2 regions of the Enterobacter sp. Taxon_2 genome follow, and region 2 is predicted to be linked to the other one. Evidence: predicted binding sites of a transcription regulator. Region 2 holds the regulator's gene; the other holds the start of a gene.

Region 1 (16,514 bases), 1.7 Mb from region 2:
CCTTCTTTCAGGGTGACATCGACCATTGAACAACCGTTACAACCGCCGCCAAACTGCAGGATCGCCAGGCCATCTTCCGTGATTTCCATCAGGGAAACACGACCGCCGTGGCCCGCCAGCTGTGGGTTGATTTGGGATTGCAGCAGATACTCGACGCGCTCCATCAGCGGGGCATCGTCAGACACTTTACGCATTTTCGCGTTCGGCGCTTTCAGGGTCAGCTGAGAACCCAGCTGATCGGTGACGAAGTCGATCTCCGCATCTTCAAGATACGGTGCGCTCAGCTCATCAACGTAGGCGGTGAGCTGTTCAAATTTAAGGGCAGTGTCGGTGGCTTCCACAGCGTCCGGAGGACAATAAGAAACACCACATTCTGCATTCGGAGTGCCTGGATTAATCACAAACACGCGGATCTGCGTCCCTTCTTCCTGATTTGCCAGCAGTTTGGCAAAGTGCGCTTGTGCAGAATCGGAAATACGGATCATAGCTTTGGCCTAATAGTTGACTAAATTACCTGGGTATAATCATACGCCCATTGAAGAAGGGCTACAAGGTACGGCACAGACACCATACCTGAACCGACGCGGCGCCGCTTCGCAAAAGCAGTCGGGAAAGTTCAGCAACGGTACTGCCCGTGGTGACGACATCATCCACAATCGCGATATGGAGACCGTCGACCGGTAATTCAAGGCGAAAGGCATTTTTGAGGTTTCTTTTGCGAAGCCGCGCGCTGAGCTGATGCTGGATGGCGGTGGCATGAACACGCGTCAGCGCGCTGGCATCATACCGACAGCCGAGCCACCGTGCGAGGGGACGGCAGATCAGGTCACTCTGGTTATAGCCGCGCCGCCAGTGCCGATGTCGGTATAAGGGGACGTTCACCACCCTGTCAATTTTCGGCAGTGCGCGATGACGCCGTGCCTGCAAAACCGCCAGCAATAGCAGGCGGGCAAGGGGCGGTGCAAGCGAGCTCTGCCCGGAAAACTTCAGCGCGTGAATCAGCCTGCTTAGCGGTGGAACATAATCATCTACGGCCACCAGCGCGCTCCACGGCGGGGATTTCTTCAGGCAGCGGCCGCAGGGCAAAGAGGAATTTGTGGCCGGTAAACCACATTGTGGACAGATCCCGATACGCCATTCCAGCGAACGCGTACAGACGGAGCAGACGCCCCACCCGCTGAGCGCCAGCGGCATTCGGCATAGCCAGCACAACCCAGGTACTGTTAGCATGTGCAACCTCCATGTGAAAAAAAGAGAACAGTAACTGATGAAGACGCTGTGGTGGCAGACTGTAGGGACAGGAAATTGCCATCTTGTGCTGCTGCACGGATGGGGCCTGAATGCGGAGATATGGCATTGCATACGTGAGGAACTCGCCTCGCATTTCACACTGCATCTGGTGGATTTACCCGGCTTTGGCCGCAGCCGCGGATATGGCGCGTTGTCTCTTGATGAGATGGCGCAGCAGGTTCTGGACGCCGCGCCGCAAAACGCTGTCTGGCTGGGCTGGAGCCTGGGCGGACTGGTGGCAAGCCAGATTGCGCTGTCGCGGCCTGACCGCGTAAAAGCGCTGGTGACGGTGGCGTCGTCACCCTGTTTTAGCGCGCAGGACGCGTGGCCGGGGATAAAACCCGAGGTACTGGCGGGCTTCCAGCAGCAGCTGAGTGAAGATTTCCAGCGGACCGTAGAGCGGTTCCTCGCCCTGCAGACGATGGGAACTGACACCGCCCGTAAGGATGCCCGCACGCTGAAGCAAACCGTGCTGTCACTGCCGATGCCGGAGGTTGAGGTGCTAAACGGCGGTCTTGAGCTCCTGAAAACCGTTGATCTGCGCGAGCCGCTGGCCGCCCTGACGCTGCCGCACCTGCGTATTTATGGTTACCTTGACGGAATTGTGCCGCGCAAAGTGGCTCCGCTGCTGGATGAACTGTGGCCGAACAGCGAATCGCAGATCATTGCCAAAGCCGCACATGCCCCGTTCATCTCTCATCCGGCGGAGTTTTGTTCAGCGCTCATTGCGTTAAGTCAACGTTTCGACTGATTATTTTCTATCCTGCCTGGAAAAAGTAACACACCGCAACCATACTCCAGATGTCGTTGCGGTTGTTCTGCCTACGATAATCAAAACAACAATCCTATGGAGAGTCAGGCTATGAAACTTGTTACAGGTATTGTCACTTCTCTGGTTATTGGGTCACTGTCATTTGGCGTCTTTGCGGCAAAAGAGCTGGAAAAAGATAAAGTTGCCAGCATGAATCTGACGAAAATTGGTGAGATTACTACGTCTGACACCACCGCGCCGATGGACGCGAGAAAAGAGCTGTCGAAGAAAGCGGATGAGCTGGGCGGAACGTACTACGTCGTCACCAGCGCTGAAAAGCAGACCAAAAACGTACGCGCAACGGCGGACGTCTACAAGTAACACGATAAAGCCGGGCAGCGATGCCTGGCTTTACTAGCGCAGTGCCCACCATTCCCTGAGGCAGGCCTTTCCTTCCGGACAGCTTTTACAACTGCCGGAGAGACAACTGTCCGGCTCTTCCTGAATCCGCACCGCTTTCCCCATGGCTTCCAGTCTTTCCAGCATGGCATCGATCATCGGCTGCGGCGTGTGCAGGCTGAGGCTCAGCTGTTTCGCCTCCATCCGCCCCTGTAGCGCCAGCAGGTCACGAACCTGAATCAACGATGCCATGTGGTGTACTCCTTAGTGACAGTCGCCTGTCGGGCTGCTGCAGCAGGTCGCGGCGGTTTTACGGTTTGCCAGCAGGTCGATATCGACGCGGCTGCGCGCCCGCCGCAGCAGACCGAGCACTACCACGTTAAACAGCACAACCGCGAGAATGCAGACCAGGCTGTAGCGCGGATGCTGGCTGAAGTTAACGGTTTGATAAAACAGCGTCGCCAGCGAGTACGCAATGTTTAACCCCCACAGGATGGAGAAGCCCATCCAGCCGCGGCTGGACTCGCGGGCAATCGCCCCCATCACCGAGATGCACGGAATGTAGAGCAGTACAAAGATAAGGTAGCTGTAGGCCGCGGACGCGCTGCCAAATTTCTCGCCCATCACGCCCATGGCACCCGTCGCCATTTCGCCGTCGCCTTTGCTCGCTTCAATCGGGTTCGCCAGCACGCTCAGGCTGAAGGTGTCCTTCAGGCTCTGCCAGGTCTCCTCTACGGCCCCCAGCAACTCATGACCGAGATGAAACTCTGCCGGATTAAATTCCTGTTCCTGAATGTTCTCAGCGGTGTAAAGCGTGTTCAGGGTGCCGACAACCACCTCTTTCGCCATCGCACCGGTGAACAGCCCGACGGTTGCCTGCCAGTTATCCTCATGCACGCCAATCGGTTTGAAGACCGGCGTGATGACGCGGCTGACGGAAGCGAGGGCAGAGTCGTTGATGTTATCTGCCGCCTGCCCGCTGAGGGTGAAGCTGTTCAGTGCGCTCAGGAAAATGCTGACGATGACAATCACCTTACCGGCGCGCAGGACGAAGCCTTTCAGACGCTGCCAGGTCTGGATCGCCAGGCTTTTCAGATGCGGCACGTGGTACACCGGCAGCTCCATCACAAACGGTGACGCTTCACCGCGCATGATGGTGTGCTTCAGCATCAGACCGGTGAGGATCGCCATCACGATGCCCAGCACATACAGCGAGAAGACCGCCAGCGCGCCCTGCTGACCGAAGAAGGCTGCGGCAAACACCGCAAAGATTGCCAGACGGGCACCGCAGGACATAAACGGCGCCATCATGATGGTCATCAGACGTTCACGCGGCGCATCCAGGGTGCGTGCGCCCATCACCGACGGCACGTTACAGCCGAAGCCGACAATCAGCGGGACGAAGGATTTACCCGGCAGACCCAGCGCCTGCATCAGACGATCCATCACGAACGCGGCGCGCGCCATGTAGCCGGAATCTTCCAGGAACGAGAGGAACAGATACATCATGCCGATCTGCGGCACCAGCGGCAGAACGGTGTTGATACCGCCGCCGATCCCCTGCGCGAGGAAGATGGTGAGCCATTCCGGGAAGTGCAGGGTGTAACCCACCCACTGGATCCCGTGGACGAAGACCGCGACAGAACCGGCGTCAAAAATCGGCTGCAGTGCGCCACCGATGTTAATGGCGAGCAGGAACATCACGTACATCACCAGCAGGAAGATCGGCAAACCGAGGAAGCGGTTAAGCACAACCTTATCTACTGCCGCCGTAAAGCGGCTGGGTTCCGCCGTCAGCGCGTTACTGACCACGTCGCAAATCGAGGCGATGGCCTGGTAACGGGCGTCGGCGATGTGCAGCGCCGGGTCGTCCAGCTCGTCGCTAAGACGGGCCACCGTCGCGTCCAGCTTATCTGCCGCATGCCCGGCGTAAGCGCGGCTGTAGATATCCCCTTCCAGCATCTGCAGTCCAAGCCACAGGCGCTGTTTCGCAGGCATGCTGTTGTCCATCTCCTGCGCCAGCAAATTGGCTTCGCGCAGGAGAGGCTGCGCGTAATGCACCAGCTCAATGCCACGATTCCCTGCGTGACGGTCAATGGCCAGCTTCAGCGCATCAATACCGCGAGCGCGCGTCGAGACCAGCGGAACCACCGGGCACCCCAGGCGCGCGGAGAGGGCATCGACGTCGATGCGCAGCTTTTGTTTCTCCGCAATGTCGAGCATGTTGAGCGCCACGATGCAGGGGATCCCCAGCTCCAGCAGCTGCAGCGTCAGATAAAGGTTACGCTCGAGATTGGAGGCATCGACCACGTTGATCAGCAGGTCCGCGTCGCCGCCAAGAATATAGTGGCAGGCAATCTGCTCATCGAGCGAGGTTTGCGACGAAATGGTGGTTAAGGAGTAGGTGCCGGGAAGGTCGACCAGCGTTACCTGATTGTCCGTTGTCGTGAACTGGCCCTCTTTACGCTCAACCGTCACGCCCGCCCAGTTGCCCACGCGCTGGCGGGCTCCAGTCAGCTGGTTAAAAAGCGTAGTCTTGCCGGAATTAGGATTGCCAATTAAGCCAATAGTTAACTTTTTCATTTTTTAGACTCACTGAAACCGCTGGCTTGTTATCGGGATAAGGCTTCGACTTCTATTAACGCGAGGTCTTTCTTACGCAGCACCAGATTCACGCGGCGGGTTTCGATATGAACCGGATCGCCTAACGGCGCCACGCGTACGACCTGAAAGGACGAGCCGGGCAGCATGCCCAGCGACAGCAGCTTTTGCCGATAGGCCGGGCTAATTTCGCGGGTAAAACCGGTAATCTTCCATGCACTGTCTGGAGTGAATTGCATAACGCCTGATTCCACGAAAGGTTAAATTATCTACTATGGGATGATAATGAGAATAGTTTTTATCAGCAATATTAAAACTGTGACGGAATGTTGTTTGCGATATTAATTTACGGCCTTTTTGACCTTGCTCAATATTTGCTGAAATGCCTGGAAAACGAAAAGGAGAGGATTTGTTAACGGGGTGATAATTGGTGGTTTAAATATGGATGTGCAATCGGTTTCATATATTACGGCACGATATTATTATTATTCCCTCTCCCCTGTGGGGAGAGGGTTAGGGTGAGGGTTTAGCGTTTCTTACCCATCGCTGCCGCCAGCGCATCCATCATCGCGCTGTTGCCTGCAGGCTGGGCATCACGTCCGCGCGGTTTTGCTGCTTTCGCGGCCGGACGCTGCTGCTCGCGGCCACCGCCGTTTCCGCCACGGCGCGCGTTGGTGTCACCCGGCTGTTCGTCCAGACGCATGGTCAGGGCGATACGCTTGCGCTGCAGGTCCACTTCCAGCACTTTGACCTTCACGATGTCGCCCGCTTTGACCACGGTGTGCGGGTCTTCAACGAACTTGTCGGCAAGGGAGGAGATATGGACCAGACCGTCCTGATGCACGCCGATATCCACAAACGCGCCAAAGTTGGTGACGTTGGTCACCGCGCCTTCCAGCACCATGCCGGGCAGCAGGTCGTTCATGGTTTCCACGCCGTCAGCAAAGGTCGCCGTTTTGAACTCAGGACGCGGATCGCGGCCCGGCTTTTCCAGCTCTTTGATAATGTCGGTAACGGTTGGGACACCAAATTTGTCATCGGTGAAATCAACGGCTTTCAGATTGCGCAGAGCGCTGCTGTCGCCCATGAGATCTTTCAGGGCCTGCTGGGTGGCGGCCAGAATACGCTCCACCACAGGGTACGCTTCCGGGTGAACGGTAGAGGCATCCAGCGGGTTATCGCCGTGGTTGATGCGGAGGAAGCCCGCGCACTGCTCAAAGGCTTTTGGCCCCAGACGGCTGACCTTCAGCAACTGCTGACGGTTCTGGAACTGGCCGTTCTCGTCACGCCAGGCGACGATGTTCTGCGCCATCATGCGGGTTAAGCCCGCCACGCGGGTCAGCAGCGGAACGGAGGCGGTGTTCAGGTCAACGCCGACGGCGTTAACGCAGTCTTCCACGACAGCATCCAGCTTGCGCGCCAGCTGCGTCTGGCTCACGTCGTGCTGATACTGGCCCACGCCGATGGATTTCGGGTCGATCTTCACCAGTTCCGCCAGCGGATCCTGCAGGCGGCGAGCGATAGAGACCGCACCGCGCAGGGAAACGTCCAGGTCCGGGAACTCCTGTGCCGCCAGCTCGGATGCGGAATAGACGGATGCCCCCGCTTCGCTGACGATCACTTTCTGCGCCGTCACTTTCGGGAACTGCTTCTGCACGTCGAGGTAGAAACGCTCGGTCTCACGTGAGGCCGTACCGTTGCCGATGGCAACCAGCTCGACGTTGTATTTTTCGCACAGCGCCGCCACTACCACGGCCGCTTTCGCTGCCTGGCCAGTGTGCGGATAAATGGTATCGGTAGCCACCAGCTTGCCGGTGCCGTCAACCACAGCGACTTTTACACCGGTGCGCAGACCCGGATCGAGACCCATGGTGGCGCGCAGGCCAGCAGGAGCGGCCATCAGCAGGTCGTGCAGGTTACGGGCGAAGACGTTAATCGCTTCATCTTCGGCGCGCTCGCGCACGGTGCCCATCAGCTCGGTTTCGAGGTGCATCAGCACCTTGATGCGCCAGGTCCAGCTCACCACGCCTTTGCGCCAGCTGTCCGCCGGGGCGTTGTTCAGGCGCAGGCCAAGATGGTCGATGATGATCTGCTCGCAGTGGCTCTCTTTCGGCGGCTCGTCAAACTGCGGGTCGGCGTTCAGGGAGAGCTGCAGCACGCCTTCGTTGCGGCCGCGGAACATCGCTAGCGCGCGGTGGGAAGGGGCGGTAGAGATCGGTTCGTGGTGATCGAAGTAGTCGCGGAATTTCGCGCCTTCTTCCTCTTTACCCGCGACGACGGTAGAGACGATGTGGGCGTTCTTCCACAGGTAATCACGCACTTTGGCGAGCAGGGCGGCGTCTTCGGCGAAGCGCTCCATCAGAATGTAGCGTGCGCCGTCGAGGGCGGCCCTGGTGTCCGCTACGCCTTTGTCAGCGTCGATAAATTTCGCCGCTTCGGTATCCGGATCGTGGGACGGCTCGTTCCACAGCAGGTCGGCCAGCGGCTCAAGACCCGCTTCAATCGCAATCTGCCCGCGCGTGCGGCGCTTCGGTTTATACGGCAGATAGAGGTCTTCGAGTTCGGTTTTGCTCAGGGTGCCGTTGATGGCGCTTTCCAGATCGCTGGTCAGCTTGCCCTGTTCGCCGATGGACTTGAGGATCGCCTGACGACGTTCTTCCAGTTCGCGCAGATAACCGAGACGAGTCTCCAGGTTACGCAGTTGCGTGTCATCCAGACCGCCGGTGACTTCCTTACGATAGCGTGCAATAAATGGCACGGTGTTCCCTTCATCAAGCAGGCGAACGGCAGCTTCTACCTGTTCGGCTCTGGCCTGAATATCACCCGCAATAATGCGGCAGAGCGAATCTTTCATCATGGCTTTATCATCTTGTGGGTCAAAAATCAGGGGATAGTTATACGGGCTGACACGGCAAAATGCCAGCCGGGGAGGGCGCTCTCGGACTATTTTACGTAGACGATCTCATTGACGTACCAGCTGGCTTCGCCGGCTGGGGTTTGCACGACGGCCAGATCGCCCACTTCCTTTTTCAACAGCGCGCGAGCCATCGGCGAGTCGATGGAGATGTAATCCTTACGACCAAAAATTTCATCGTAGCCGACAATGCGAAAGCGCAGGGTGTCGCCGTCGTCGTTTTCAATCTCCACCCACGCGCCGAAGAACACTTTGCCCTCCTGCTGCGGTGAGTAATCGACAATTTTGAGATTCTCGAGGCACTTCGTCAGATAGCGAACCCGGCGGTCAATTTCGCGCAGCCGCTTTTTGTTGTACTGGTAGTCAGCGTTTTCGCTGCGATCGCCCAGGCTCGCGGCCCAGGTCACTTTTTTGGTCACTTCAGGACGCTCTTCGCGCCAGAGGTAATCCATCTCTTTTTTGAGCTTCTCATACCCTTCGCGGGTGATCAGGGGCGTTTTCATGGTAAAGCCTTTGCTGCCGGTTTTCTGTCTTGCGCACAATACGTACCACACAGTGTAACAGACAGGATTAATAATGATTTATGTGATGAAATGAACAGATAAGCTGCTGTTAAATATGCTTTGTAACAATTTCGACTAGAATTTATACCAGAATTAACTGGTCGAATACGTGCACTTTTTTAGAATACGCTGTTACAAAGACTATCCGAACCTTTGGGAGTACACACAATGCAAGAGAACTACAAAATTCTGGTCGTGGATGACGACATGCGCCTGCGTGCGCTGCTGGAACGTTATCTGACCGAGCAGGGCTTCCAGGTTCGTAGCGTCGCGAACGCTGAGCAGATGGACCGTCTGCTGACCCGTGAATCTTTCCACCTGATGGTTCTCGACCTGATGCTGCCTGGCGAAGACGGGCTTTCTATCTGCCGCCGTCTGCGCAGCCAGAGCAACCCGATGCCGATCATCATGGTGACGGCGAAGGGAGAAGAAGTTGACCGTATCGTGGGCCTCGAAATCGGCGCCGACGACTATATTCCAAAACCGTTTAACCCGCGTGAACTGCTGGCGCGTATTCGCGCTGTCCTTCGCCGTCAGGCTAACGAACTGCCTGGCGCGCCGTCGCAGGAAGAAGCCGTCATCGCCTTCGGCAAGTTCAAGCTGAACCTCGGTACGCGCGAGATGTTCCGTGAAGACGAGCCAATGCCGCTCACCAGCGGCGAGTTTGCGGTCCTGAAAGCGCTGGTCAGCCACCCGCGTGAACCGCTTTCCCGTGACAAGCTGATGAACCTGGCGCGCGGTCGCGAATACTCCGCAATGGAACGCTCTATTGACGTTCAGATCTCCCGCCTGCGCCGCATGGTGGAAGAAGATCCGGCGCATCCTCGTTATATTCAGACCGTATGGGGTCTGGGCTACGTGTTCGTCCCGGACGGCTCTAAAGCATGAGGCGAATGCGCTTCTCGCCGCGTAGCTCGTTTGCCCGCACCCTGTTACTGATCGTCACCCTGCTGTTCGTCAGCCTGGTGACGACCTATCTGGTGGTGCTGAACTTTGCAATCCTGCCGAGCCTCCAGCAGTTTAATAAGGTCCTGGCCTACGAAGTCCGTATGCTGATGACCGATAAACTGCAGCTGGAGGACGGCACGCAGCTCGTCGTTCCCCCGGCGTTTCGCCGTGAAATCTACCGTGAACTGGGCATTTCGCTCTACTCGAATGAAGCGGCGGAAGACGCTGGCCTGCGCTGGGCGCAGCACTATGAATTCCTCAGCCAGCAGATGGCGCAGCAGCTGGGCGGCCCGACGGAAGTGCGCGTTGAGGTCAACAAGAGCTCGCCCGTCGTCTGGCTGAAAACCTGGCTGTCACCCAATATCTGGGTGCGCGTCCCGCTGACCGAAATCCATCAGGGCGACTTCTCGCCGCTGTTCCGCTACACCCTGGCGATTATGCTGCTGGCGATAGGCGGCGCGTGGCTATTTATCCGTATACAGAACCGACCGCTGGTCGACCTGGAGCACGCTGCGCTGCAGGTCGGTAAAGGGATTATTCCTCCTCCGCTACGCGAGTATGGCGCCTCGGAAGTCCGCTCGGTGACGCGCGCGTTTAACCATATGGCGGCAGGCGTGAAGCAGCTGGCGGATGACCGTACGCTGCTGATGGCAGGCGTCAGCCATGACCTACGCACGCCGCTAACGCGTATCCGTCTGGCGACGGAAATGATGGGAGAAGAAGACGGTTATCTTGCCGAGTCCATCAATAAGGACATCGAAGAGTGTAACGCCATCATCGAGCAGTTCATCGACTACCTGCGTACCGGTCAGGAGATGCCGATGGAGATGGCGGATCTGAACGCGGTGCTGGGCGAAGTGGTGGCGGCGGAAAGCGGCTACGAGCGCGAGATCGATACCGACCTCCAGGCGGGCGAGATCCAGGTACGTATGCACCCGCTCTCCATTAAACGCGCGGTGGCCAACATGGTGGTTAACGCGGCGCGCTATGGTAACGGCTGGATCAAAGTCAGCAGCGGGTCTGAGCTCAACCGCGCCTGGTTCCAGGTGGAAGACGACGGTCCGGGCATCAAGCCCGAGCAGCGTAAGCATCTGTTCCAGCCGTTTGTGCGCGGTGACAGCGCGCGCAGCACCAGCGGTACAGGCTTAGGCCTGGCGATTGTGCAACGTATTGTGGATAACCATAACGGGTTGCTGGAGATTGGCACCAGCGAGCGGGGTGGGTTGAGCATTCGCGCCTGGTTGCCGGTTCCGGTGACGCGGGGGCAGGTGAAAGAGAGTTGAAAAAAGGGTGGCACGAGCCACCCTTTTTGTAGGTCGGGTAAGGCGAAGCCGCCACCCGACATGGACTACAGTTTTGGACCCGCACTCACCAGCGCAGCACCCGCCGGGGTATCGGTATACTTCTCGAAGTTCTCGATAAACAGCTTCGCCAGCGATTCCGCTTTCTCACGCCACTGCTCCGGCGAACCGTACGTATTGCGCGGGTCGAGGATATGCGTATCCACACCCGGCAGCGACGTTGGGATCGCCAGGTCAAACATCGGCAGCGTGAAGGTTTCGGCGTCGTCCAGAGAACCATCCAGAATGGCGTCGATAATGGCGCGGGTATCTTTGATGGAGATACGTTTGCCGGTGCCGTTCCAGCCGGTGTTCACCAGGTATGCCTGCGCGCCGGATGCCTGCATGCGTTTCACCAGCACTTCAGCGTACTGCGTCGGGTGCAGTGACAGGAAGGCTGCGCCGAAGCAGGCGGAGAAGGTTGGGGTTGGCTCCGTCACGCCGCGCTCGGTACCCGCCAGCTTGGCGGTGAAACCGGAGAGGAAGTGGTACTGCGTCTGGCTGGCCGTCAGGCGAGACACCGGAGGCAGCACGCCGAACGCATCCGCCGTCAGGAAAATAACCTTCGTGGCATGACCCGCTTTTGACACCGGCTTCACGATATTGTCGATGTGGTAGATCGGGTAAGAGACGCGGGTGTTTTCCGTTTTCGACGCATCGTCGAAGTCGATGGAGCCGTCGGCACGCACAGTGACGTTTTCCAGCAGCGCATCGCGACGGATCGCGTGGAAGATATCCGGCTCGGCCTCTTCAGACAGGCGAATGGTCTTCGCGTAGCAGCCGCCTTCAAAGTTGAATACGCCGTCGTCATCCCAGCCGTGTTCGTCATCGCCAATCAGACGACGTTTTGGATCGGTGGACAGAGTCGTTTTCCCGGTGCCGGACAGGCCGAAGAAGACCGCCACGTCGCCTTTTTCACCGACGTTCGCCGAGCAGTGCATGGAGGCGATGCCCCGCAGCGGCAGCAGGTAGTTCATGACCGAGAACATCCCTTTCTTCATTTCGCCGCCGTACCAGGTACCGCCGATCAGCTGGATACGCTCGGTCAGGTTGAAGGCAACAAAGTTTTCGGAGTTCAGATCCTGCTCTTTCCACTGTGGGTTGGTGCATTTCGCGCCGTTCATCACGATGAAATCAGGGGTGAAGTCCTGCAGCTCTTCGTCGGTTGGACGAATAAACATGTTTTTCACGAAATGCGCCTGCCAGGCCACTTCGGTGATAAAACGTACGGAGAGACGGGTGTCGGCGTTAGCGCCGCAGAAAGCGTCGACAATAAACAAACGCTTGCCGGAAAGTTGATGGGTGACGAGCCCTTTCAGGTGCTGCCAGGTTTCCGGAGAGAGCGGTTTATTGTCGTTCTTCCCTTTGCCCTTGTCAGCCCACCACAGCGTATCGCGGGTGGTTTCGTCTCGGACGATATACTTATCTTTCGGCGAACGACCGGTAAAGATACCGGTATCGACGGCGATAGCACCAAGATTCGTCAACACACCACGCTCGTATCCTTCCAGTGCTGGATTGAGCTCTTCCTGATACAGCGTATCGTAGTCGGGGTTGTAGACGATTTCCTGGACGTCGTGAATACCATAAGCCTTGAGATCTTGCGGGGTTAAACCAGTAACACGCATATCACTGCTCCTTAGCCAATATGTACTGCCTGAAATTGTAGGGTTTTTCTGGGGTTGTTTACCGCGACGGGGCTCATAGATTCATGCATCTGGACAAAACCCTTACTAACGGAAAACGCTGCGACTCCAGTCACAGCGCAGGCGGATTATCGCAGGAATCGCTTTTTGGGTGGGGAAAATGTTCCTAAAAGGTTAAAGACTGGTGATTTTATCGGAAGGAATGTGAATGTAATCGCATACACGTAAGAAAATTACGTAAGAGTTACATAGGGAAAACGATTCAGCTTGGGGGGAGTTTTCCCCCTCACCCCAGCCCTCTCCCGAAAGGGGAGAGGGGTAGGGTGAGGGGAAAGAGGTTTAGTGAACCTGTGGATCTGCCGGGGAGGCGTTATTGCGGATCTCAGCGATATCCATTGAATTGAACACATAGTGCGTACCGCAGTAGTCACAGTGCATATCAATTTCACCGTCTTCCGCCATGATGCTGTCGATCTCTTCATCCGGGAGGGTTTTCAGTGCGCCAGCGCAGCGTTCGCGGGAGCAGGTACACTTAAATTCCACTGACTGCGGGTCGTAAACGGTCACTTCTTCTTCGTGGTACAGACGCCACAGCACGTCAGTCGCTGACAGGTTGAACAACTCTTCCGCTTTGATGGTTTCTGTCAGCGTCGCCAGGTGCTCAAAGTCATTGGTCTGTGCGTCCTGCGCAGGCAGAACCTGCAGCAGCATACCGCCCGCAGCAGGCTGACCGTCCACTTCACCGGTGCGGATGAACAGACGCGTCGGCAGCTGTTCAGAACGCATGAAGTAATCTTCCAGGCAGGCCGCCAGGGTATCGCCTTCCAGACCCACCACGCCCTGATAGCGCTCACCTTCCTCAGGGGAGATGGTGATCACCAGGTAGCCATTACCCACCAGCGTTTTGAGGTCTGCATTTTCAGGCACGTCGCCCTGAACGCGCGCGACGCCGCGCATCTGCTGCTGGTTATTGCCGTTAATGACCGCCAGCGTCATCGGGCCGTCACCCTGCAGCTGCACGGTGATATCACCGGCAAACTTCAGCGTCGCCGTCAGCAGGCTGGTGGCAACCAGCAGTTCGCCCAACAGGGTCTTCACCGGCAGCGGGTAGTTGTGGTTTTCCAGAATCTGTTTCCAGGTTTCAGATACGGTGACCAGCTCGCCGCGCACGGCGAATTGTTCAAACAGATAGCGGTGTAATTGGTCGTGTTGGGCCATTTTCATCTCTCGTGCGGGTGAGGTTATTCAGTCTCACCGTGTTTAAATTTCATCAGGTCGCGGCGCTCTTTTTTATCCGGTCGCCGGTCCGGGTGAGGCATCGTCAGCGCGTTCATTTTGCGCGCCAGCGCGGTCTTCTCGCGCTTTTCAATGCTCTCCGCCGTCTCTTCATAAAGCAGTACGGCTTCCGTTGCGGGTCGACGTTGTTCGGTAATGGCTTTAATCACTACCGTACGTTCATCGTTGCCCTGACGCAGCGTTAAGGTGGCATTCAGCTCAACCAGCTTGCTCGGTTTGCTGCGCTGGCCGTTGTAATGCACTTTTCCGCCGTCAACCATCTCGCGGGCAAGGGCGCGCGTTTTATAAAAACGCGCCGCCCACAGCCATTTATCCAGTCTTACCCCGTCAGAGGGTTTTTCTTTCATGGCGTCTCCTTCACGGTCAGTGAGGGGATCATCTGGCGATAGTCGTTCAGTCCAGGGTGGCGCAGATAGCTTTTTTCAGCCAGGCCAGAGTCAGGATTGGTAACGCCCAAACAGTAGCGGATGCCAAACTTTGCCGCGGAATCCAGAATGGGCTCGCTGTCATCAATGAACAGCGTACGTTCTGGCTGCAAACCCGTCTCTTCCTTCACCGCATGCCACAACCGCTGATCCTCTTTCGGATAACCAAATGTGTGGGTGGAAAGTAATAAATCAAGGTGCGACGCCAGACCCGTATGCTCCAGCTTCACCGCCAGATTATGTGGATGCGCGTTGGTCAGTAAAATACGGCGCTTGCCGCTTGCTTTCAGCGCATCCAGGAACGGAACCGTATCCTCGCGCAATACGGCGCGTGGACCCTGGGCGGTGGTCATGGCACAAATATCCAGACCGAGGCGTTCGCTCCAGTAGTCAAGACAGTACCAGTTTAGCGTATGTTGGACCGCGCTATATTGCGAACGAATGAATGCCTGCGCTTCTGTCGGGGAGATCCCCTGCTGCTCGCCATAGGTTTCAGGAACCAGCGTTTGCCAGAAATAGTTATCAAAGGCGAGATCGAGCAGCGTGCCGTCCATATCCAGCAGAACGGTATCAACCTCCTGCCAGGCGATATCAAGGTGCATAAGGGGGAACTCCAGCCAGAAGAAACGTGCGCGACAGGGTAGCACATCTTGTCGCGCAACGACGTTATCAGATCAGGCTCTCAGACGAGGGGATCAGCTTAGGATTGAGGCAGTTTTCATAATACTGCTGGATGTCGGCAAGCCGGGTGCGTGAGCGCTGGTAGCGGCGCAGGGCCATAAAACCGTTCCAGAAAATGGCAATCAGCATCGCGGTCATCAGCAAAGAGGTGCCAACGTAACGCCACAGCCCTGCGCTATCCGGCATCCGGTGCAGGCCGATATGGCGAGTGCCGTTGGCATCGGTGTACAGGCTTGTGACAATCCCTTCGGCGCTGAACGGCGTTTGCATCAGCATCTGTGCCAGACGCTGGAATTGGCTCCACTGCTCCTGCGCCGGGTAGTCATAAAGCGCAACCTGCGGGTAAGGCTGATCGACCAGGTCGCTGCCTTCATCGCTGACAATCACAAACCCGCCCGGTGCCGGGCTGTTCAGCGCCTGAGCCGCACGGGTGGTCTCGCGCATCATGAACGGCGAGGTGGAGGTGGCGACCAGGTTATCCAGCGATTCAGCGCTCACCGGACGCAGCAGCACGTTAACACCGTCCAGTCGTCCCGCTTCGGCGCGTTTCACCAGCGAGTCCCAGTCTTTACTGTTACCCAGGTTTACCAGGGCGTTTTTAAGACGTATGCACTCATCCTGAGAGGAGCATAAATCCTGCGTTTTCAGGACGATGTCACCAAAATCATCCAGCAGAACCATGCCTGATTTCTGAATGGCCGAGCGCAGCGCGGGGCTGACACGCGAGTCATCGTCCGTTTTCGGGTGCAGCTGGCGGTTCACCGTCTGGGTAAGGGCCGTGGCTTTATTCACCACTTCGGATTCCGGCAGCGGCAGCGGCGGCGCGTCGTTCCAGATAATTTGCGAGCAGTCGAACGGCATAAACGGCGAATTCTGGCGGGTGTTCCACGCCCCCGGGGTGTGAATATTACACATCCCGGTACCCTTCAGGCGCAGCGTGTCCCCCACGCGCACACCGGCTTCATCCAGCTTGTTGACGCTGGTCGCTTCGATGGTTTGCGCCCCTTTGATCCACGACAGGGTGAATTTGATGGGCATATCCAGCGGCACGAAAAGCAGCAGCATGACTAAGACCAGCGCCGCGCCTCCGGCAATGACCGTGCTGCGAAGCCAGTGCTGAAGCGGGAAATTTTTCACTTCATCATGCAGGGACAAGAAGCGCCCCTGACGCACGACGTGGCGGTCAAGATAGATATCAATATCCGTTTTCTGACCCAGGTCCTGCGCAATCCACGGTTGCCAGTGGCGCGGGTAGATCAGATCGATAATACCGAGCGAAATATTATTGAGATGTTCCTGATCGTTTTCACCGAACAGGCCCCAGCGCTTTGGCGTACCGCGCAGGCAGTGGATCTCGCGCAACGAGGTTTTGGCCGGCGGGGCAAAGAGACCCCAAAGCCCGGCCGCCAGCAGCAGCACCGCGCCTCCCGCCAGCCAGGGGACAAACACATCCGGCGTCAGTAGACAGACAAAAAAGAGCAGGAAGGCGGAGACGATCAGAAGCGCTTCACGAATGCCGTCCGGGCGGCTCAGGGCGTACTCTTCATGCGTCTCCTGGCGAATATTCAGCAGTTCGATCTGCTCAGTCTCTTCGCCACGAATGGAAGCCTGCGTTGAACTCGCACGTTCCAGCGCAAAACGCGGGGCTTCCTGAAGGTAT
Region 2 (16,514 bases):
GTATCCGGGTTGGTGGCGATAAAGCGCGCACCGCTGGCGACAAAGTATGCAGCTTTATGCATCATCTCCCAGTTAAAGGATCGCGTTTCGCCAACAATCACAAAGTCCGGGTTGACGTCGGTGATGGTAAAGCCCGCTTTGTATAGCTCATGGATCAGCGCACCTTCACCCACCACGTAGGCTTTTTTCCCTTCCTGGCGCTTCAGAAAATCCGCCGTGGCCATCGCCGAGGTATAAAACACGCTGTCCGGGACGTCGACACCCGCCGTGGCAAAGCGGTTTGCCAGATCCTGACCGGTCTGAGAAGGGTAGTTCGTGAGAAGAACCAGAGGCATTCCTTTGTCGATGATGCGGTGAAGAAACTCCGCAGCACCCGGCACGGCAACGTTGTCGTGCATCAGCACGCCGTCGATATCACAAATTACATTCTTAATGGTCATGGACAGTCCGACATTAAAAAAAGAAGGCGTTACTATAAGGTCCGATCAACTTTCCAGCAAATGCTGCAGCAGAATTCCGTTGAGCATGGCGCGTTTGACCAGCGCGAACGCGCCAATCGCCGAGCGATGGTCAAGCTTTGAACGAACCACCGGAAGATTCTGGCGGAATGCTTTCAGCGCCTGGGTGTTAATACAGCCTTCAATCGCGGGGAGCAGCACCTTTTCCGCTTCCACAATTTCACCGGCGATCACCACTTTTTGTGGGTTAAACAGGTTAATGGCGATGGCGATAGTTTTCCCCAGATGGCGCCCCACCTGCTCGATTACTTCACAGGCCAGCGCGTCGCCTTTATTAGCGGCTTTGCAGATGGTGCCTATTTTGCAGTCGTCCAGCGTGACGCGGCTTTGGTAACCCTGTTCAAGTAGATGGCGAACGCGCTGCTCGATGGCCGTGTTGGCGGCGATGGTTTCAAGACAGCCGAAATTGCCGCAGTGGCAGCGCTCCCCAAGGGGCTCAACCTGAATGTGGCCAATCTCACCGACGTTACCGTTGCGACCAATAAAAATACGGCCGTTAGAGATAATGCCCGCGCCCGTTCCGCGGTGAACGCGCACCAGAATAGAGTCTTCACAGTCCTGACTCGCACCAAAGTAGTGCTCCGCCAGCGCCAGCGAGCGAATATCGTGGCCCACAAAGCAGGTCACTTTAAAACGCTTTTCCAGCGCATCGACCAGCCCCCAGTTTTCAACCGGAATGTGCGGCATATAGCGGATCACGCCGCTTTCCGGGTCGACCAGACCGGGCAGAATTACGGAGATAGCGATGAGTTCGCGGATCTTGCGCTGACAGCTTTCAATAAACTGCGCGATGGTATTCAGCAGCGCATGCTCCAGCGTCTCCTGGGTGCGCTCCGGAAGAGGGTAGTGCTCTTCCGCGATGGCTTTACTGCTCAGATCGTATAGCGTGAGCGTGGTGTCATGACGGCCCAGACGGACGCCAATTGCCTGAAAATTACGGGTTTCAGTAATAATGGAGATGGCGCGACGGCCTCCGGTGGAGGCCTGCTGATCGACTTCTTTGATCAGACCGCGCTCAATAAGCTGGCGGGTAATTTTTGTCACGCTGGCGGGTGCAAGCTGGCTTTGTTCGGCTATCTGAATTCGCGAGATGGGTCCGTGTTGGTCAATCAGGCGATATACCGCCGCACTGTTAAGTTGTTTAACGAGATCGACATTACCGATTTGAGCTTGTCCGCCAGGTGTCATACTTTTACTTACTCAGTGACGACCTCGTTACCATTAACGATGGTCTTAATAATTTTATAATCGTGTGTGAATGCCGTCAGGTTTGCAACCATACCTGGTGCAATTCCGCCTAGCTGTTTATCCACGCCCATTGCGCGAGCCGGATAAAGGGTTGCCATACGCAGGACTTCATCAAGCGCAATCCCGCAATGCTCAACCAGGTTACGCACCCCTTCAATCATGGTCAAAGAGGAACCACTCAGCGTACCGTTTTCATCCACACACAGTCCATTGCGGTAGTATATTGTTTTACCGGCAAAAATGAACTGCTCAATATTTGCACCTGCCGGTGCAGTGGCATCCGTCACCAGACAAAGCTTGTCACCTTTCAGCCGCTTAGCGTTGCGAATGTTGGTGTAATCAACGTGTAAGCCGTCAGCAATAATACCGCAGTAGACGTCTGGCTCATCCAGAATCGCCCCGACCAGACCCGGTTCACGGCCTGTGATATACGGCATGGCGTTGTAAAGGTGCGTCGCAAAGGTAATGCCCGCGCGGAAACCGGCTTTCGCTTCTTTCAGCGTCGCGTTTGAGTGACCGGCTGAAACGATAATCCCGGCGGCAGCAAGTTTGTTGATGACATCCGTACCCGTCATTTCAGGTGCCAGCGTCACTTTGGTGATCACATCGGCGTTGGCACACATGTAGTCAACCAGCTCCGCATCAGGCTTACGCACGTAATTCGGGTTATGTGTTCCTTTCTTGACCATGTTCAGCCATGGCCCTTCAAGGTGCAGACCCAGCGCCTGATTAGGATGTTTGGCCAGATATTCACGCATCACACGGATACCCTGCTTCATGAGGTCATCACTGCTGGTAATGAGCGTTGGCAGATAGCTGGTGCAGCCCGATTTCTCATTGGCTTTTTGCATGATCTCCAGCGTTTCGACCGTTACCGCTTCGGCGGTATCATTGAATTGCACACCGCCGCAGCCGTTGAGCTGAACGTCGATGAAACCGGGGGAGATTACTGCTCCATTGAGTGAGCGCTGTTCAATCTCCGGCGGCAGTTCTGCCAGCGGGCAAACACGTTCAATCAGGCCATCAGCGATAACAATCGCATGGTCATCCAGAATTTCATGGCCGGTATAAATCCGACCGTGGGTTAAAGCGTACATAACGACCCCCGGTTAAAAAAAGCGTCCGCCTCCTGATGAAGAGGCGGTTATTCAATTACAGACCTTTGATATTCTCGGCTTCTAACTCGTTGAAGTATTTCAGCGTTTTTACCTTCAGCTCCATCGTGGACGGTTCGTCACAGATGATGACGGATTTCGGATGCAGCTGCAGGCAGCTGATGGTCCACATATGGTTAACGTTGCCTTCAACGGCAGCCTGGAGCGCCTGCGCTTTCACGCCGCCCAGCACCAGAATCATCACTTCTTCGGCATCCAGCAGGGTGCCTACGCCTACGGTCAGGGCGTATTTTGGAACCTGGTTAACATCGCCGTCAAAGAAGCGGGAGTTTGCCACGCGCGTGTCATGGGTCAGCGTTTTAATACGGGTGCGGGAAGCCAGAGATGACGCCGGTTCGTTAAACGCGATATGACCATCATTACCTACACCACCCATGAACAGGTGGATCTTACCGTAAGAACGGATTTTTTCTTCATACTGACGGCATTCTGCGTCAATATCCGGCGCGTTTCCATTCAGCAGGTTAATATTTTCAGATGGAATATCAACGTGATCAAAGAAATTGCGGTGCATAAAGCTATGGTAGCTTTCCGGGTGGTCTTTCGGTAAGCCAACGTATTCATCCATATTGAAGGTGACAACATGTTTGAAGCTAACCTGGCCTGCTTTATGCATCTCAACCAGCGCCTTATAGGCTGTCAGCGGCGTGCCGCCTGTTGGAAGTCCAAGAACGAAAGGACGATCGGCAGTCGGCTTGAATGCGTTAATGCGGTTTACGATATGGCGAGCGGCCCATTTACCAACTTGTTCAGCAGTTGCCAGGGGAATCAGTCTCATTGTTCACCTCGAGAGTTAAAGTAGAAGAGTGGGCGGATGGCTATCGGAACCTGATACTTAAGCGTAACCTGGAAACTTTCAGGCCGGATCAATCCGTCTTGATTTTTTGAATGATAAAATAAGTTTTCGCTGTTAGCCAGTATAAGGGAGGGTGAATAACGATATTTGGTGACAAAAATCACAAAAAGTACGCGTTTAATTTGCGATACGAATTAATTTTTCACACACTCACAATGCCAGTGAATCATCAACTGTATCTATAGTTCGTGACACAATAAAAAAACAGAGCTGAGAACATGCCTTAAACGGGGTCTCATAGGGGGAAGAAAGTGAGTATTCTAGGTTATTTACAAAAGGTTGGTCGCGCACTGATGGTGCCGGTCGCCACGCTGCCTGCCGCAGCCATCCTGATGGGTGTCGGCTACTGGATCGACCCCAACGGCTGGGGTAATACCAGCGCGCTGGCGGCGTTCTTTATCAAGTCGGGCTCTGCCATTATCGACAACATGTCCGTGTTGTTTGCTATTGGTGTGGCTTATGGTATGTCCAAAGACAAAGACGGCGCCGCTGCGCTGACCGGTTTTGTCGGTTTCCTTGTGTTAACCACTCTCTGCTCACCGGCAGCGGTGGCCATGATCCAAAAAATCCCGGCGGACCAGGTTCCGGCGGCATTTGGTAAGATCAGTAACCAGTTTGTCGGTATCCTTGTGGGTATCATCTCCGCTGAACTGTATAACCGCTTCAGCAGCGTAGAGCTGCCAAAAGCGCTCTCCTTCTTTAGCGGCCGCCGTCTGGTCCCCATCCTGACCTCGTTTGTGATGATCGTTGTTGCGTTCATCATGATGTACGTCTGGCCGATGATCTTCGACGGTCTGGTGAACTTCGGTGAGCACATCCAGAAACTGGGTTCTGTCGGTGCGGGCGTGTACGCGTTCTTCAACCGTCTGCTGATCCCGGTCGGTCTGCACCACGCGCTGAACTCTGTATTCTGGTTCGATGTTGCCGGTATTAACGATATTCCTAACTTCCTGGGTGGTGCACAGTCCATCGAAGCAGGTAAAGCGGTTGTCGGTATCACCGGTCGTTACCAGGCTGGCTTCTTCCCGATCATGATGTTTGGTCTGCCGGGAGCTGCGCTGGCTATCTACCACTGCGCGCGTCCAGAGAACAAAGCGAAAGTGCTGGGTATCATGATGGCGGGGGCGTTCGCGGCCTTCTTCACCGGTATCACCGAGCCGCTGGAGTTCTCCTTCATGTTCGTGGCGCCAGTTCTGTATGTGATCCACGCTGTCCTGACCGGTATCTCCGTGTTCATCGCTGCCAGCATGCACTGGATTGCTGGTTTCGGCTTCAGTGCGGGTCTGGTGGATATGGTGCTTTCTTCCCGTAACCCGCTGGCGACCCACTGGTGGATGCTGATTCCACAAGGTCTGGTGTTCTTCGCGATCTACTACATGGTGTTCCGTTTCACTATCACCAAATTCAACCTGATGACCCCGGGTCGTGAGCTGGCCGTGGCCGGTAGCGAAGCGGATGGTCAGGATGTGAACGTGAGCGGTGCTCAGGATCAGGACGTTTCAGGTCTGGCGCGTCAATACATCGCCGCTGTTGGCGGTTCTGACAACCTGACCGGTATCGACGCCTGTATCACCCGTCTGCGTCTGAACGTGAAAGATTCTTCCCTGGTGAACGAAGCGCTGGCCAAACGTCTGGGTGCTTCAGGTGTTATCCGCCTGAACAAAACCAGCGTGCAGATTATCGTTGGCTTCGTGGCAGAGAAAATTGCTAACGCCATGAAAACCACCGGTCCGGTAGCCGCAGCAGAAGCTTCTGCCGCACCTGCCGCCGCGCCAGCGGCTGCAAAACCGCAGGCAGTACCCAACGCCAAAACGGTAGCCGCGCTGGTTTCACCGGTAACCGGTGAAGTCGTTGCGATTGAGCAAGTGCCTGACGAAGCCTTCGCCAGCAAAGCGGTCGGTGACGGTGTGGCGGTGAAACCAACGGAAAAAACCGTTGTGTCTCCGGCGGCCGGTACCATCGTGAAAATCTTCAACACCAACCACGCGTTCTGCCTCGAAACCGAAAATGGTGCGGAGATCGTTGTCCATATGGGTATCGATACCGTTGCGCTGAACGGTCAGGGCTTTACTCGCCTGGTGGAAGAGGGCGCTGAAGTGGTGGCAGGGCAGCCGATTCTGGAAATGGATCTGGACTTCCTGAACGCCAACGCACGCTCCATGATAAGCCCGGTGGTTTGCAGCAACATTGACGACTTCAGCGGTCTGGTTATCCAGGCGAAAGGTCAGGTTGTTGCGGGTCAAACACCGCTGTATGAGATTAAAGGCAAGTAATCGCTCCTGAGTAGAGTCATGCCTTAAGCGGCGGGGGATATCCTCCGCCGCTTTTTTTTGCAGCAAATGCCCCCATTATTTTCTTCAGAGACGTTTTAAGGGTTGTCACTACGTCCGGCTTATAAGATCATACGCCGTTATACGTTGTTTACGCTTTGAGGAATCCACGATGAGTGAGGCAGAAGCCCGCCCGAGTAACTTTATTCGTCAGATCATCGATGAAGATCTGGCCAGTGGTAAGCACACCACAATCCATACCCGTTTCCCGCCGGAGCCGAACGGCTACCTGCACATCGGGCATGCAAAATCTATCTGCCTGAACTTTGGCATTGCCCAGGACTACCAGGGCCAGTGCAACCTGCGTTTCGATGACACCAACCCAGTAAAAGAAGACATCGAATACGTTGAGTCCATTAAGAACGACGTGCAGTGGCTGGGCTTCAACTGGTCTGGCGATATCTGCTACTCCTCTGACTATTTCGATCAGCTGTACGCCTATGCAGTAGAACTGATCAATAAAGGTCTGGCGTATGTCGACGAACTGTCTGCTGACGAAATCCGCGAATACCGCGGTACGCTGACCGCGCCGGGCAAAAACAGCCCGTTCCGCGATCGCAGCGTGGAAGAGAACCTGGCGCTGTTTGAAAAAATGCGTGCCGGCGGCTTCGAAGAAGGCAAAGCGTGCCTGCGTGCCAAAATCGACATGGCGTCTCCGTTCATCGTGATGCGCGATCCGGTGCTGTACCGCATCAAGTTCGCAGAACACCACCAGACCGGTAACAAGTGGTGCATCTACCCGATGTACGACTTCACCCACTGCATCAGCGATGCGCTGGAAGGTATTACTCACTCCCTGTGTACGCTGGAGTTCCAGGACAACCGTCGTCTGTACGACTGGGTGCTGGATAACATCACCATTCCTGTGCATCCGCGCCAGTACGAGTTCTCTCGTCTGAATCTGGAATACACCGTGATGTCCAAGCGTAAGCTGAACCTGCTGGTGACCGACAAGCACGTTGAGGGCTGGGATGACCCGCGTATGCCTACCATTTCTGGTCTGCGTCGTCGTGGTTACACTGCCGCGTCTATTCGTGAGTTCTGCAAACGTATCGGCGTGACCAAGCAGGATAACACCATTGAGATGGCTTCCCTGGAATCCTGCATTCGTGAAGATCTCAACGAAAACGCCCCGCGCGCGATGGCGGTTATCGACCCGGTGAAACTGGTCATCGAAAACTATCCGCAGGGTGAAAGCGAGCTGGTCTCCATGCCTAACCATCCGAACAAACCGGAAATGGGAAGCCGTGACGTGCCGTTCAGCGGCGAGATCTGGATTGACCGCGCTGACTTCCGCGAAGAAGCCAACAAGCAGTACAAGCGTCTGGTGCTGGGTAAAGAAGTGCGTCTGCGTAATGCTTACGTCATCAAAGCCGAGCGCGTTGAAAAAGATGCGGAAGGGAATATCACCACCATCTTCTGTTCTTATGACGCTGAAACGCTGAGCAAAGATCCTGCTGACGGCCGTAAAGTGAAGGGCGTTATCCACTGGGTGAGCGCATCCCACGCGCTGCCGGTAGAAATTCGTCTGTACGATCGTCTGTTCAGCGTGCCTAACCCGGGTGCGGCGGAAGACTTCCTGGCGACCATCAACCCGGAATCGCTGGTAATCAAGCAGGGTTATGCGGAACCTTCTCTGAAAGCCGCTGAAGCGGGCAAAGCGTTCCAGTTCGAACGTGAAGGTTACTTCTGCCTGGACAGCCGTTACAGCACCGCGGAAAAACCAGTATTTAACCGTACTGTAGGTCTGCGTGATACCTGGACGAAGATCGGCGAATAATATTGCTGCTCTGGTCAATGAGAAACAAACGCCGCACTGTGCGGCGTTTTTTTTATTTAACGATCAGGGTATTAAGCCAGGGCCTAAAGAGGTGTCATGAAAATATCAGGTCAATGAGGTGCTACTTATTTTTTAAAAAAAAGTTTGTGCCATTGCGAAAATCAAAAATGTTACATAAAAGGAAAGAGATACTACGTCTACCCACTGAAATACCTGATAATTCCCCGTCATTCCTCGCCTTCCCGTAAATGTTACAAAGCACTACCAATTATGTGCACTTCGTCATAATCCTGACTTTTGTCCGCTAAAAAGCATTGATAATTCGCGTCGCGAAAAATAACCTAAAGACGGTAGTTAATTCGAGGGTATTTAAAACTACCCCTGACCATTTGGTCTTTTTTATTTACGCCGTTTCAGGCGTTTTAATTCGTCAAAGAGGAATAATCTATGCGTACGTTCAGTGGCAAACGTAGTGCGCTGGCGCTGGCTATTGCCGGTGTGACAGCAATGTCGGGCCTGGTGATTGCGCCAGAGGCAAAAGCAGCGGGTTTCATCGAAGATTCTACCCTCACGGGCGGTATTTATTACTGGCAGCGTGAGCGTGACCGTAAAGACGTCACTGAAGATAAATACAAAACCAACCTTTCTCACTCCACCTGGAACGCCAACCTGGACTTCCAGTCAGGCTATGCCGCGGATATGTTCGGTCTGGATATTGCTGCGTTCACCGCGATTGAAATGGCGGAAAACGGCGACAGCGGCCACCCGAACGAAATCGCCTTCTCCTCCAGCAACAAAGCCTATGATGAAGACTGGTCCGGGGATAAGAGCGGTATAAGCCTTTACAAAGCCGCTGCGAAATTTAAATACGGTCCGGTATGGGCGCGCGGCGGTTATATTCAGCCTACTGGCCAGACCCTGTTAGCACCGCACTGGAGCTTTATGCCGGGTACCTATCAGGGTGCGGAAGCGGGAGCTAACTTTGACTACGGTGATGCGGGTGCGTTGAGCTTCTCCTATATGTGGACCAACGAGTACAAAGCGCCGTGGCATATCGAGATGGACAAGTTCTACCAGAACGATAAAAAAACCAAAGTCGATTACCTGCACTCGCTGGGCGCGAAATACGACTTCAAAAACGATCTGGTGCTTGAAGCGGCATTTGGTCAGGCACAAGGCTATATCGATCAGTACTTTGCCAAAGCCAGCTATAAGTTTGATGTCGCGGGTAGCCCGCTGAGTACCAGCTACCAGTTCTACGGTACGCGCGATAAAGTCAGTAACGGTGGGGTCAATGACATTTATGACGGCACCGCGTGGCTGCAGGCACTCACCTTCGGCTACAAGGTTGGCCAGGTTGATTTGCGTCTGGAAGGCACATGGGTGAAGGCGGAAGGGCAGCAGGGCTACTTCCTGCAGCGTATGACTCCGACCTACGCCTCCTCCAACGGCCGTCTTGATATCTGGTGGGATAACCGCTCAGACTTCAACGCCGACGGCGAGAAAGCGGTCTTCTTCGGTGCAATGTACGATCTGAAAAACTGGAACCTGCCTGGCTGGGCGGTGGGCGCTTCTTACGCTTACGCCTGGGACGCAAAACCTGCCGACATGGCAACACCGGATGCTTACTACGATCCAAACTATCGTCTGAAAGAGTCTTCCTACAGTCTGGATGCAATCTATACCCTGCAGGATGGCCGCGCGAAAGGCACGATGTTCAAACTGCACTTCACCCAGTATGACAACCACTCCGATATCCCGAGCTATGCGGGCGGTTACGGCAACATCTTCCAGGATGAACGTGACGTGAAATTCATGGTTATCGCCCCATTCACCATCTTCTGATAAACGCACCGGCGGGCTGAGTCCCGCCGGTATGGAGACTGTATATGATGAAAAAAATCGTAGTTGTCGCGTTGCTGGCATCAGGGCTGGTGGGGTGTGCTCAGACTCAGGCACCAAAAGAGGACTCCCGCCTGAAGGAGGCGTATAGCGCCTGCATTAATACTGCGGAAGGTTCGCCGGAGAAAATTGAAGCCTGCCAGAGCGTGCTAAACGTGCTGAAGAAAGAGAAAGCGCATGAGCAGTTCGCGACGCAGGAAAATGTCCGCGTAATGGATTACCAGGCCTGTATCCAGGCGCGTAAAACCGGCAACGATCAGGAAGTGGCGAAGCGTTGCGACCAGATTTGGAAAGAAATTCGAAGTAATAACAGTAAGTAACTCGTTGTTATCATGCCCGGTGGCGCTGCGCTACCGGGCATTTTTTTAGGCAAAAAAAAAGCCAACCTTACGGCTGGCTCAGAATATGAACACTTGTTTATTTCGCGTCGTGCGCGTGGTCGTCTTCGCGGCAATCGCCTTCAGCGCAATGACCGTAAAGGTACAGGCTGTGGTTGGTCAGGCGGATGCCATGACGCGCGGCGATTTCACGCTGGCGTGATTCGATGGAATCATCGCTGAATTCAATGACCTTGCCGCAATCGAGGCAGATCAGGTGATCGTGGTGCTGCTGCTGGGTCAGTTCGAAAACAGATTTACCGCCTTCAAAATTATGACGGGTAACAATGCCCGCGTCATCAAACTGGTTCAGCACGCGATAGACGGTAGCCAGCCCAATCTCTTCACCCATGTCGATAAGACGTTTATAAAGGTCTTCCGCACTGACATGGTGATTGTCTGGACCCTGAAGCACTTCAAGGATTTTTAACCGAGGAAGCGTAACTTTCAGGCCAGCCTTCTTTAATGCGGTATTGTTGTCAGTCATGCGGAATCTGTCCTGTTGCTAAACGATTCACTTCTGTAGGAAGTGACAGAAAATGCACCTGGGATAATGCGTCTCATTATAGAACTGCCATGGCTAAATGAAAACTGCAAGTCTCAGGCAAAATATGCTTATAAAAATGGGGTATCACCAACAAACTTGCTCAATGGAAAACCACATTTTATCAGGGAGACATTGTACAGGTCTGGGCGAAAAAGTTAAAAGATTGTAGCGATTAATTTAATCGGTTTGACCTGGGGCATGGGCGCAACCGCGGTTGCGCCGCGAAAAAATCAGGCGTTCAGAATATCGTCCAGGTGCAGTTCTTCACGGATCTGCTTCACCCACTTCTCAACACGCTCGGCGGTCAGTTCTGGCTGACGGTCTTCATCGATGGCCAGCCCCACGAAGTGATCGTCATCGGCCAGGCCTTTAGACGCTTCGAAGTGGTAACCGGCGGTCGGCCAGTGGCCTACAATAACCGCGCCATTCGGCTCAATGATGTCGCGGATGGTGCCCAGCGCGTCACAGAAGTATTCGGCGTAGTCTTCCTGATCGCCACAGCCAAACAGGGCGACCAGCTTACCGTTGAAGTCGACTTCTTCCAGCGTCGGGAAGAAATCATCCCAGTCGCACTGGGCTTCACCGTAGTACCAGGTTGGGATACCCAGCAGCAGAATGTCATAGCCTTCCAGATCTTCTTTGCTGCTCTTGGCGATGTCATGCACATCAGCAACGTCTTTACCGAGCTGTTTTTGAATGTTTTTTGCGATATTTTCGGTATTGCCGGTATCACTGCCAAAGAAAATGCCGATGATTGCCATGAGTAAAATAACCTCTTGAAACTTAATAGTATGGTGGCGCAATTCGGCCACGGATAAGGGCAATAATAGCAGAACTGGCAACCCTGCGGAAACAGCTATCGCGCAGGACTGCACTCTGTGCTACATGAAAAGGGTGATAAAGAGGATTTTCAGACTTATGCCTGGCCGCGTAACGTCTCAAGCTGCGCGATCAACATCTCTTCAATGAGTTCGCTGCGGCTGATATTTCGCGCGTCGGCCAGCTCGTTCAGCGCATCGACGGCGTCGGCGTTAAGCTTCAGTTCGACACGCTTAAGCCCACGATTTTTATCGCGTTTAAGCTGGTTGCGTTTATTGATACGCAGCTGTTCATCGCGCGAAAGCGGATTCGTCTTGGGTCGTCCCGGGCGACGCTCATTCGCGAACAGATCTAGTGTCGTACGGTCCGTTTGTTCTTTGGCCATGATTCTGAGACTTCGGGGGAAACACGCCGCCCTGCTAATGCCCGGGCGATAAGCGCGCCATCATACATCACCAAAAACGGCACGCCAACGACTGGACGCCTGCAGCCTTCCAGTCGCTTTCTTTTTAATCAATTTGCAGTATCAGCAAGATAGCGGCGAATGGCGCGCAGCACGGCGTCAGGTTTTTCCGCATGCACCCAGTGCCCGGCACCGGCAATAACGTGGGCGCGAGCCTGCGGGAATTGGGCCAGCAGCGTGTCGCGGTACGCGTCGGTTACGTAAGGCGAGTTTCCGCCGCGAATAAAGAGGGTAGGGTGCGGCCAGGCGGGGACGGTTTTCCAGCCCACGATGTTGTTGTACTGGTCCCAGAGCACCGGCACGTTAAAACGCCATTGTCCGTCAACAAACGACTTCAGCAGGAACTGCACGACGCCTTCTTCATCAAGATGCTCACGCATGACGGCAGCCGCCTGTTGGCGTGTCGCGACACCCGCTTCTGTGACCGCATTAATGGCGGCAAAAATCTCGTCGTGACGACGGACGTCATAATCCACGGGCGCGACGTCAATTACCACCAGGCCGCTAATACGGTCCGGGGCCAGTGCCGTTAGGGCCATCACCGCTTTACCACCCATTGAATGCCCGATCAGCGTTACCTTCTGCAGGCTATGTGCATCCAGCGTATCCAGCAGATCCTGCGCCATCGCCGCGTAGGTCATCTCGTCGGAACGCCCGGAAAGACCGTGATTGCGCATATCGACCTGTAAAATATCGTGGTCGGTAACCAGATCGCGTGCCAGCACGCCCAGGTTATCCAGGCTGCCAAAAAGCCCGTGAACCAGTACGATGGGAGAATTATTGTTCGGCGATTGTGCAGTTTGCGCTCGGGTATTCAATTTCATGGCAAAGTTCTTTTTTTACGTATGTCAGGTTAGGGTATCATGTTGACCATTCTGCCGCCCGGCTGCAAGGTTCCAGTTTAATCTGACTTTTGCCGCCAACCTGGTTTGACGCTATCCGCTGTTGGGATTTGACCTTATAATCCCAATGACTTGTATTCAGATAAGATATCGCACTGGATTAAGATGAAAACAATCGAAGTTGATGACGAACTCTATCAGTATATTGCCAGCCAGACGCGGCATATCGGGGAGAGCGCGTCCGACATTTTACGGCGTATGCTTAAAATTTCCGCCGCTTCACAGCCTGCTACCCCAGTCACCAAAGATGTCGTGTCTCAGCCAAGCGTTGTTGCACAAGCAAAACCTGCCGTGACGCCGGCAAAAGATAAAGTGCGCGCGATGCGCGAGCTGCTGCTCTCCGATGAATACGCGGAGCAGAAAAAGGCGGTTAACCGCTTTATGCTGGTGCTGTCTACACTTTATTCACTGGATAACAAAGCGTTTGCTGAAGCGACCGAGTCGCTGCACGGTCGTACTCGCGTCTATTTCGCGGGCGACGAGCAGACGCTGCTGCAAAATGGCAATCAAACCAAACCCAAACATGTTCCTGGCACCCCATACTGGGTGATCACCAATACCAATACGGGCCGCAAGTGCAGCATGATTGAACACATCATGCAGTCCATGCAGTTCCCGGCGGAATTGATTGAAAAGGTTTGCGGTACAATTTAACCCTTGCATCAGAAGGACCCGGTAATGGCAAATCACAGCCGTGCAGGCCAACCTGCACAACAAAGCGATTTGATTAACGTCGCTCAGCTGACCGCGCAGTATTACGTGCTGAAGCCGGTCGTGGGCAACGCAGAACACGCAGTGAAGTTTGGTACATCTGGTCACCGCGGCAGCGCGGCGCGCCACAGCTTTAACGAACCGCACATTCTGGCCATTGCTCAGGCCATTGCGGAAGAGCGCGCTAAAAACGGCGTTACCGGTCCGTGCTACGTGGGGAAAGATACCCATGCCCTGTCTGAACCGGCGTTCATCTCTGTTGTGGAAGTGCTGGCTGCAAACGGCGTCGATGTCATTGTTCAGGAGAACAATGGCTTCACCCCAACACCTGCGGTCTCTAACGCTATCCTGGTACACAACAAAAAAGGTGGCGCGCTGGCTGACGGTATCGTTATCACGCCATCCCACAACCCGCCGGAAGACGGTGGCATCAAATACAACCCGCCTAACGGTGGCCCGGCCGACACCAACGTCACCAAAGTGGTTGAAGATCGTGCGAACGCCTTGCTGGCCGACGGTCTGAAAGGCGTGAAGCGCATCTCTCTGGATGCGGCCATGGCGTCCGGCCACGTAAAAGAGCAGGATCTGGTTCAGCCGTTCGTGGAAGGTCTGGCGGATATCGTCGATATGGCGGCCATTCAGAAAGCTGGCCTGAAGCTGGGCGTGGATCCGCTGGGCGGCTCTGGTATCGAATACTGGAAGCGTATCGCCGAGCATTACAAGCTGGATCTGACCATCGTGAACGATCACGTCGATCAGACCTTCCGCTTTATGCACCTGGATAAAGACGGCGCGATCCGCATGGACTGCTCTTCCGAGTGCGCAATGGCGGGCCTGCTGGCGCTGCGTGATAAATTCGATCTGGCGTTTGCGAACGACCCGGATTATGACCGTCACGGTATCGTCACCCCTGCCGGGCTGATGAACCCGAACCACTATCTGGCTGTGGCGATCAACTACCTGTTCCAGCACCGTCCGCAGTGGGGCAAAGAGGTGGCCGTCGGTAAAACGCTGGTTTCCTCGGCGATGATCGATCGCGTGGTCGAGGCGCTGGGCCGCAAGCTGGTGGAAGTGCCGGTGGGCTTCAAATGGTTCGTTGACGGTCTGCACGACGGCAGCTTTGGTTTCGGTGGTGAAGAGAGCGCGGGGGCCTCTTTCCTGCGTTTCGACGGCACGCCATGGTCAACCGATAAAGACGGCATCATCATGTGCCTGCTGGCGGCGGAAATCACCGCGGTCACCGGTAAAAACCCGCAGGAACATTACAATGATCTGGCGGCACGCTTTGGTGCACCAAGCTATAACCGTATTCAGGCCAGCGCGACGTCAGCTCAGAAAGCGGCCCTGTCCAAACTCTCTCCGGAGATGGTCAGCGCAAGCACCCTGGCGGGCGATCCGATCACCGCACGTCTGACGGCGGCACCGGGCAACGGTGCCTCCATTGGTGGGCTGAAAGTGATGACCGAAAACGGCTGGTTTGCCGCGCGTCCATCCGGTACGGAAGATGCGTATAAAATCTATTGCGAAAGTTTCCTCGGCGCTGAGCACCGTCAGCAGATTGAGAAAGAAGCGGTAGAGATTGTCAGCGAAGTGCTGAAAAACGCGTAAGTGCGGTTTGTGTGCGGGCTGATGCCCTCACCCCGGCCCTCTCCCACAGGGAGAGGGAGAAAACAATAAAAACGGCAACCCTTGGGTTGCCGTTTTGCTTTTACCTAACTGTGCTTATTCTTCAATTCAAACCGTGGTGACACCAGACCGTACAGCGTCCAGCCCATAAAGGTCACCATCGCGCCATACAGCATCGCTTCCTGGCCGGATGAGTAGAGCGCGTAGAAGCTGTAGATTGCCCCAATCAGCGCCACGATATTCGCCGCACGCGCTTTGCGCGGATCCACCTTCGCGACTTTCTGAATAATCACCAGCGCCGCCATCGACAGAATATACGGAATGATATTTGTCACGACCGCCAGGTTGACCAGCACGTTGAACTGGCTGTTCAGCGACGGGCTAATGGTCATCAGCGACAATCCGCTCTGGAAGATAACAATCGCCAGCATGCCCTGCACCGGCGCATCCGCTTTGGTCACGCGGGAGAAGATTTTTGGGAAGTAACCTTCATCAGCGGAGGATTTAAACACCTGTGCGATGGTGAACTGCCACCCAAGGAGTGAACCGCAGCAGGACATCACCATCAGACCCATGATCACTTTCCCGACTTCCGGCGTGAACATCTGCGCGAAGGCCAGCCCGAACGGCGCCGTGGAGTTAGCCAGATCCATATTCGGTACGATGCCCGCAATCACGTTAGTCGAGACGATATAGATCACCGCCGCGCCCAGCGTTCCGCCAAGGACCGCAATCGGCACGTTCTTTTCAGGATTCTCCACCACTTCCGCGTTCGCGCAGGCGGATTCCAGCCCCAGGAAAGCCCAGAGCGTCATGGCGATAGAAGAGCCCACAGCGGTAAAGAACGGCACATGGTGCGGGTTCCAGGAATTGGCGTACAGCGTCGGGCTGAACCAGAACCAGCCGATGATGCACAGGCCGACAACCGGGATAATCACGCCCCAGACGGTAATGCTGGAGAGCTGTCCGGTGATACGCGCGCCGCCAAAGTTAGCCACGGTGCAGATCCACAGAACCCCGATGGTCGCCAGCCCAATTTGTACCGGGCTGAGCGTCGCGCCGAACAGCTCCGTACCGTAACCCACCGCGGAGATGGCAATCGCCACGTTGGCGATCAGCAGCGACACGCCGTAGGTGTAGTTGGCCATAAAGTTGCCCGACTTGCCAAAAGCGTATTCGGCATAGCCCCCCATCCCGCCTGACTTACGGCTGAACATCCCGCATTTGGCGAACGCCCACGCCAGTGCCATTGAACCGACT

Evidence for each region. Region 2 encodes Fur, which represses iron uptake genes when iron is present. Its sites were predicted from a motif close to ATAATAATGAGAACNACTATCAA; they were not measured.
Region 1: a site for Fur is predicted at 5,321-5,343, ahead of feoA (ferrous iron transporter A). Genes of this name have one in related genera too.

The regions. Positions count from the first base shown of each region.
Region 1 covers NZ_CM178024.1:4,450,716-4,467,229, reverse strand. The annotation lists gene nfuA (Fe-S biogenesis protein NfuA) at 1-485, opposite strand, end outside; gene gntX (DNA utilization protein GntX) at 547-1,230, opposite strand; gene bioH (pimeloyl-ACP methyl ester esterase BioH) at 1,268-2,041, shown strand; gene AC4IC4_RS21325 (YdgH/BhsA/McbA-like domain containing protein) at 2,153-2,422, shown strand; gene feoC ([Fe-S]-dependent transcriptional repressor FeoC) at 2,456-2,692, opposite strand; gene feoB (Fe(2+) transporter permease subunit FeoB) at 2,705-5,023, opposite strand; gene feoA (ferrous iron transporter A) at 5,053-5,280, opposite strand; gene AC4IC4_RS21305 (Tex family protein) at 5,568-7,898, opposite strand; gene greB (transcription elongation factor GreB) at 7,985-8,458, opposite strand; gene ompR (osmolarity response regulator transcription factor OmpR) at 8,687-9,406, shown strand; gene envZ (two-component system sensor histidine kinase EnvZ) at 9,403-10,749, shown strand; gene pckA (phosphoenolpyruvate carboxykinase (ATP)) at 10,815-12,434, opposite strand; gene hslO (Hsp33 family molecular chaperone HslO) at 12,792-13,676, opposite strand; gene hslR (ribosome-associated heat shock protein Hsp15) at 13,694-14,095, opposite strand; gene yrfG (GMP/IMP nucleotidase) at 14,092-14,775, opposite strand; gene AC4IC4_RS21265 (intracellular growth attenuator family protein) at 14,843-16,514, opposite strand, start outside.
Region 2 covers NZ_CM178024.1:1,280,896-1,297,409, forward strand. The annotation lists gene nagD (ribonucleotide monophosphatase NagD) at 1-440, opposite strand, end outside; gene nagC (DNA-binding transcriptional regulator NagC) at 486-1,706, opposite strand; gene nagA (N-acetylglucosamine-6-phosphate deacetylase) at 1,715-2,863, opposite strand; gene nagB (glucosamine-6-phosphate deaminase) at 2,919-3,719, opposite strand; gene nagE (N-acetylglucosamine-specific PTS transporter subunit IIBC) at 4,049-6,070, shown strand; gene glnS (glutamine--tRNA ligase) at 6,240-7,907, shown strand; gene chiP (chitoporin ChiP) at 8,355-9,752, shown strand; gene chiQ (ChiQ/YbfN family lipoprotein) at 9,800-10,129, shown strand; gene fur (ferric iron uptake transcriptional regulator) at 10,227-10,673, opposite strand; gene fldA (flavodoxin FldA) at 10,964-11,494, opposite strand; gene ybfE (LexA regulated protein) at 11,650-11,937, opposite strand; gene ybfF (esterase) at 12,066-12,839, opposite strand; gene seqA (replication initiation negative regulator SeqA) at 13,023-13,571, shown strand; gene pgm (phosphoglucomutase (alpha-D-glucose-1,6-bisphosphate-dependent)) at 13,596-15,236, shown strand; gene potE (putrescine-ornithine antiporter) at 15,341-16,514, opposite strand, start outside.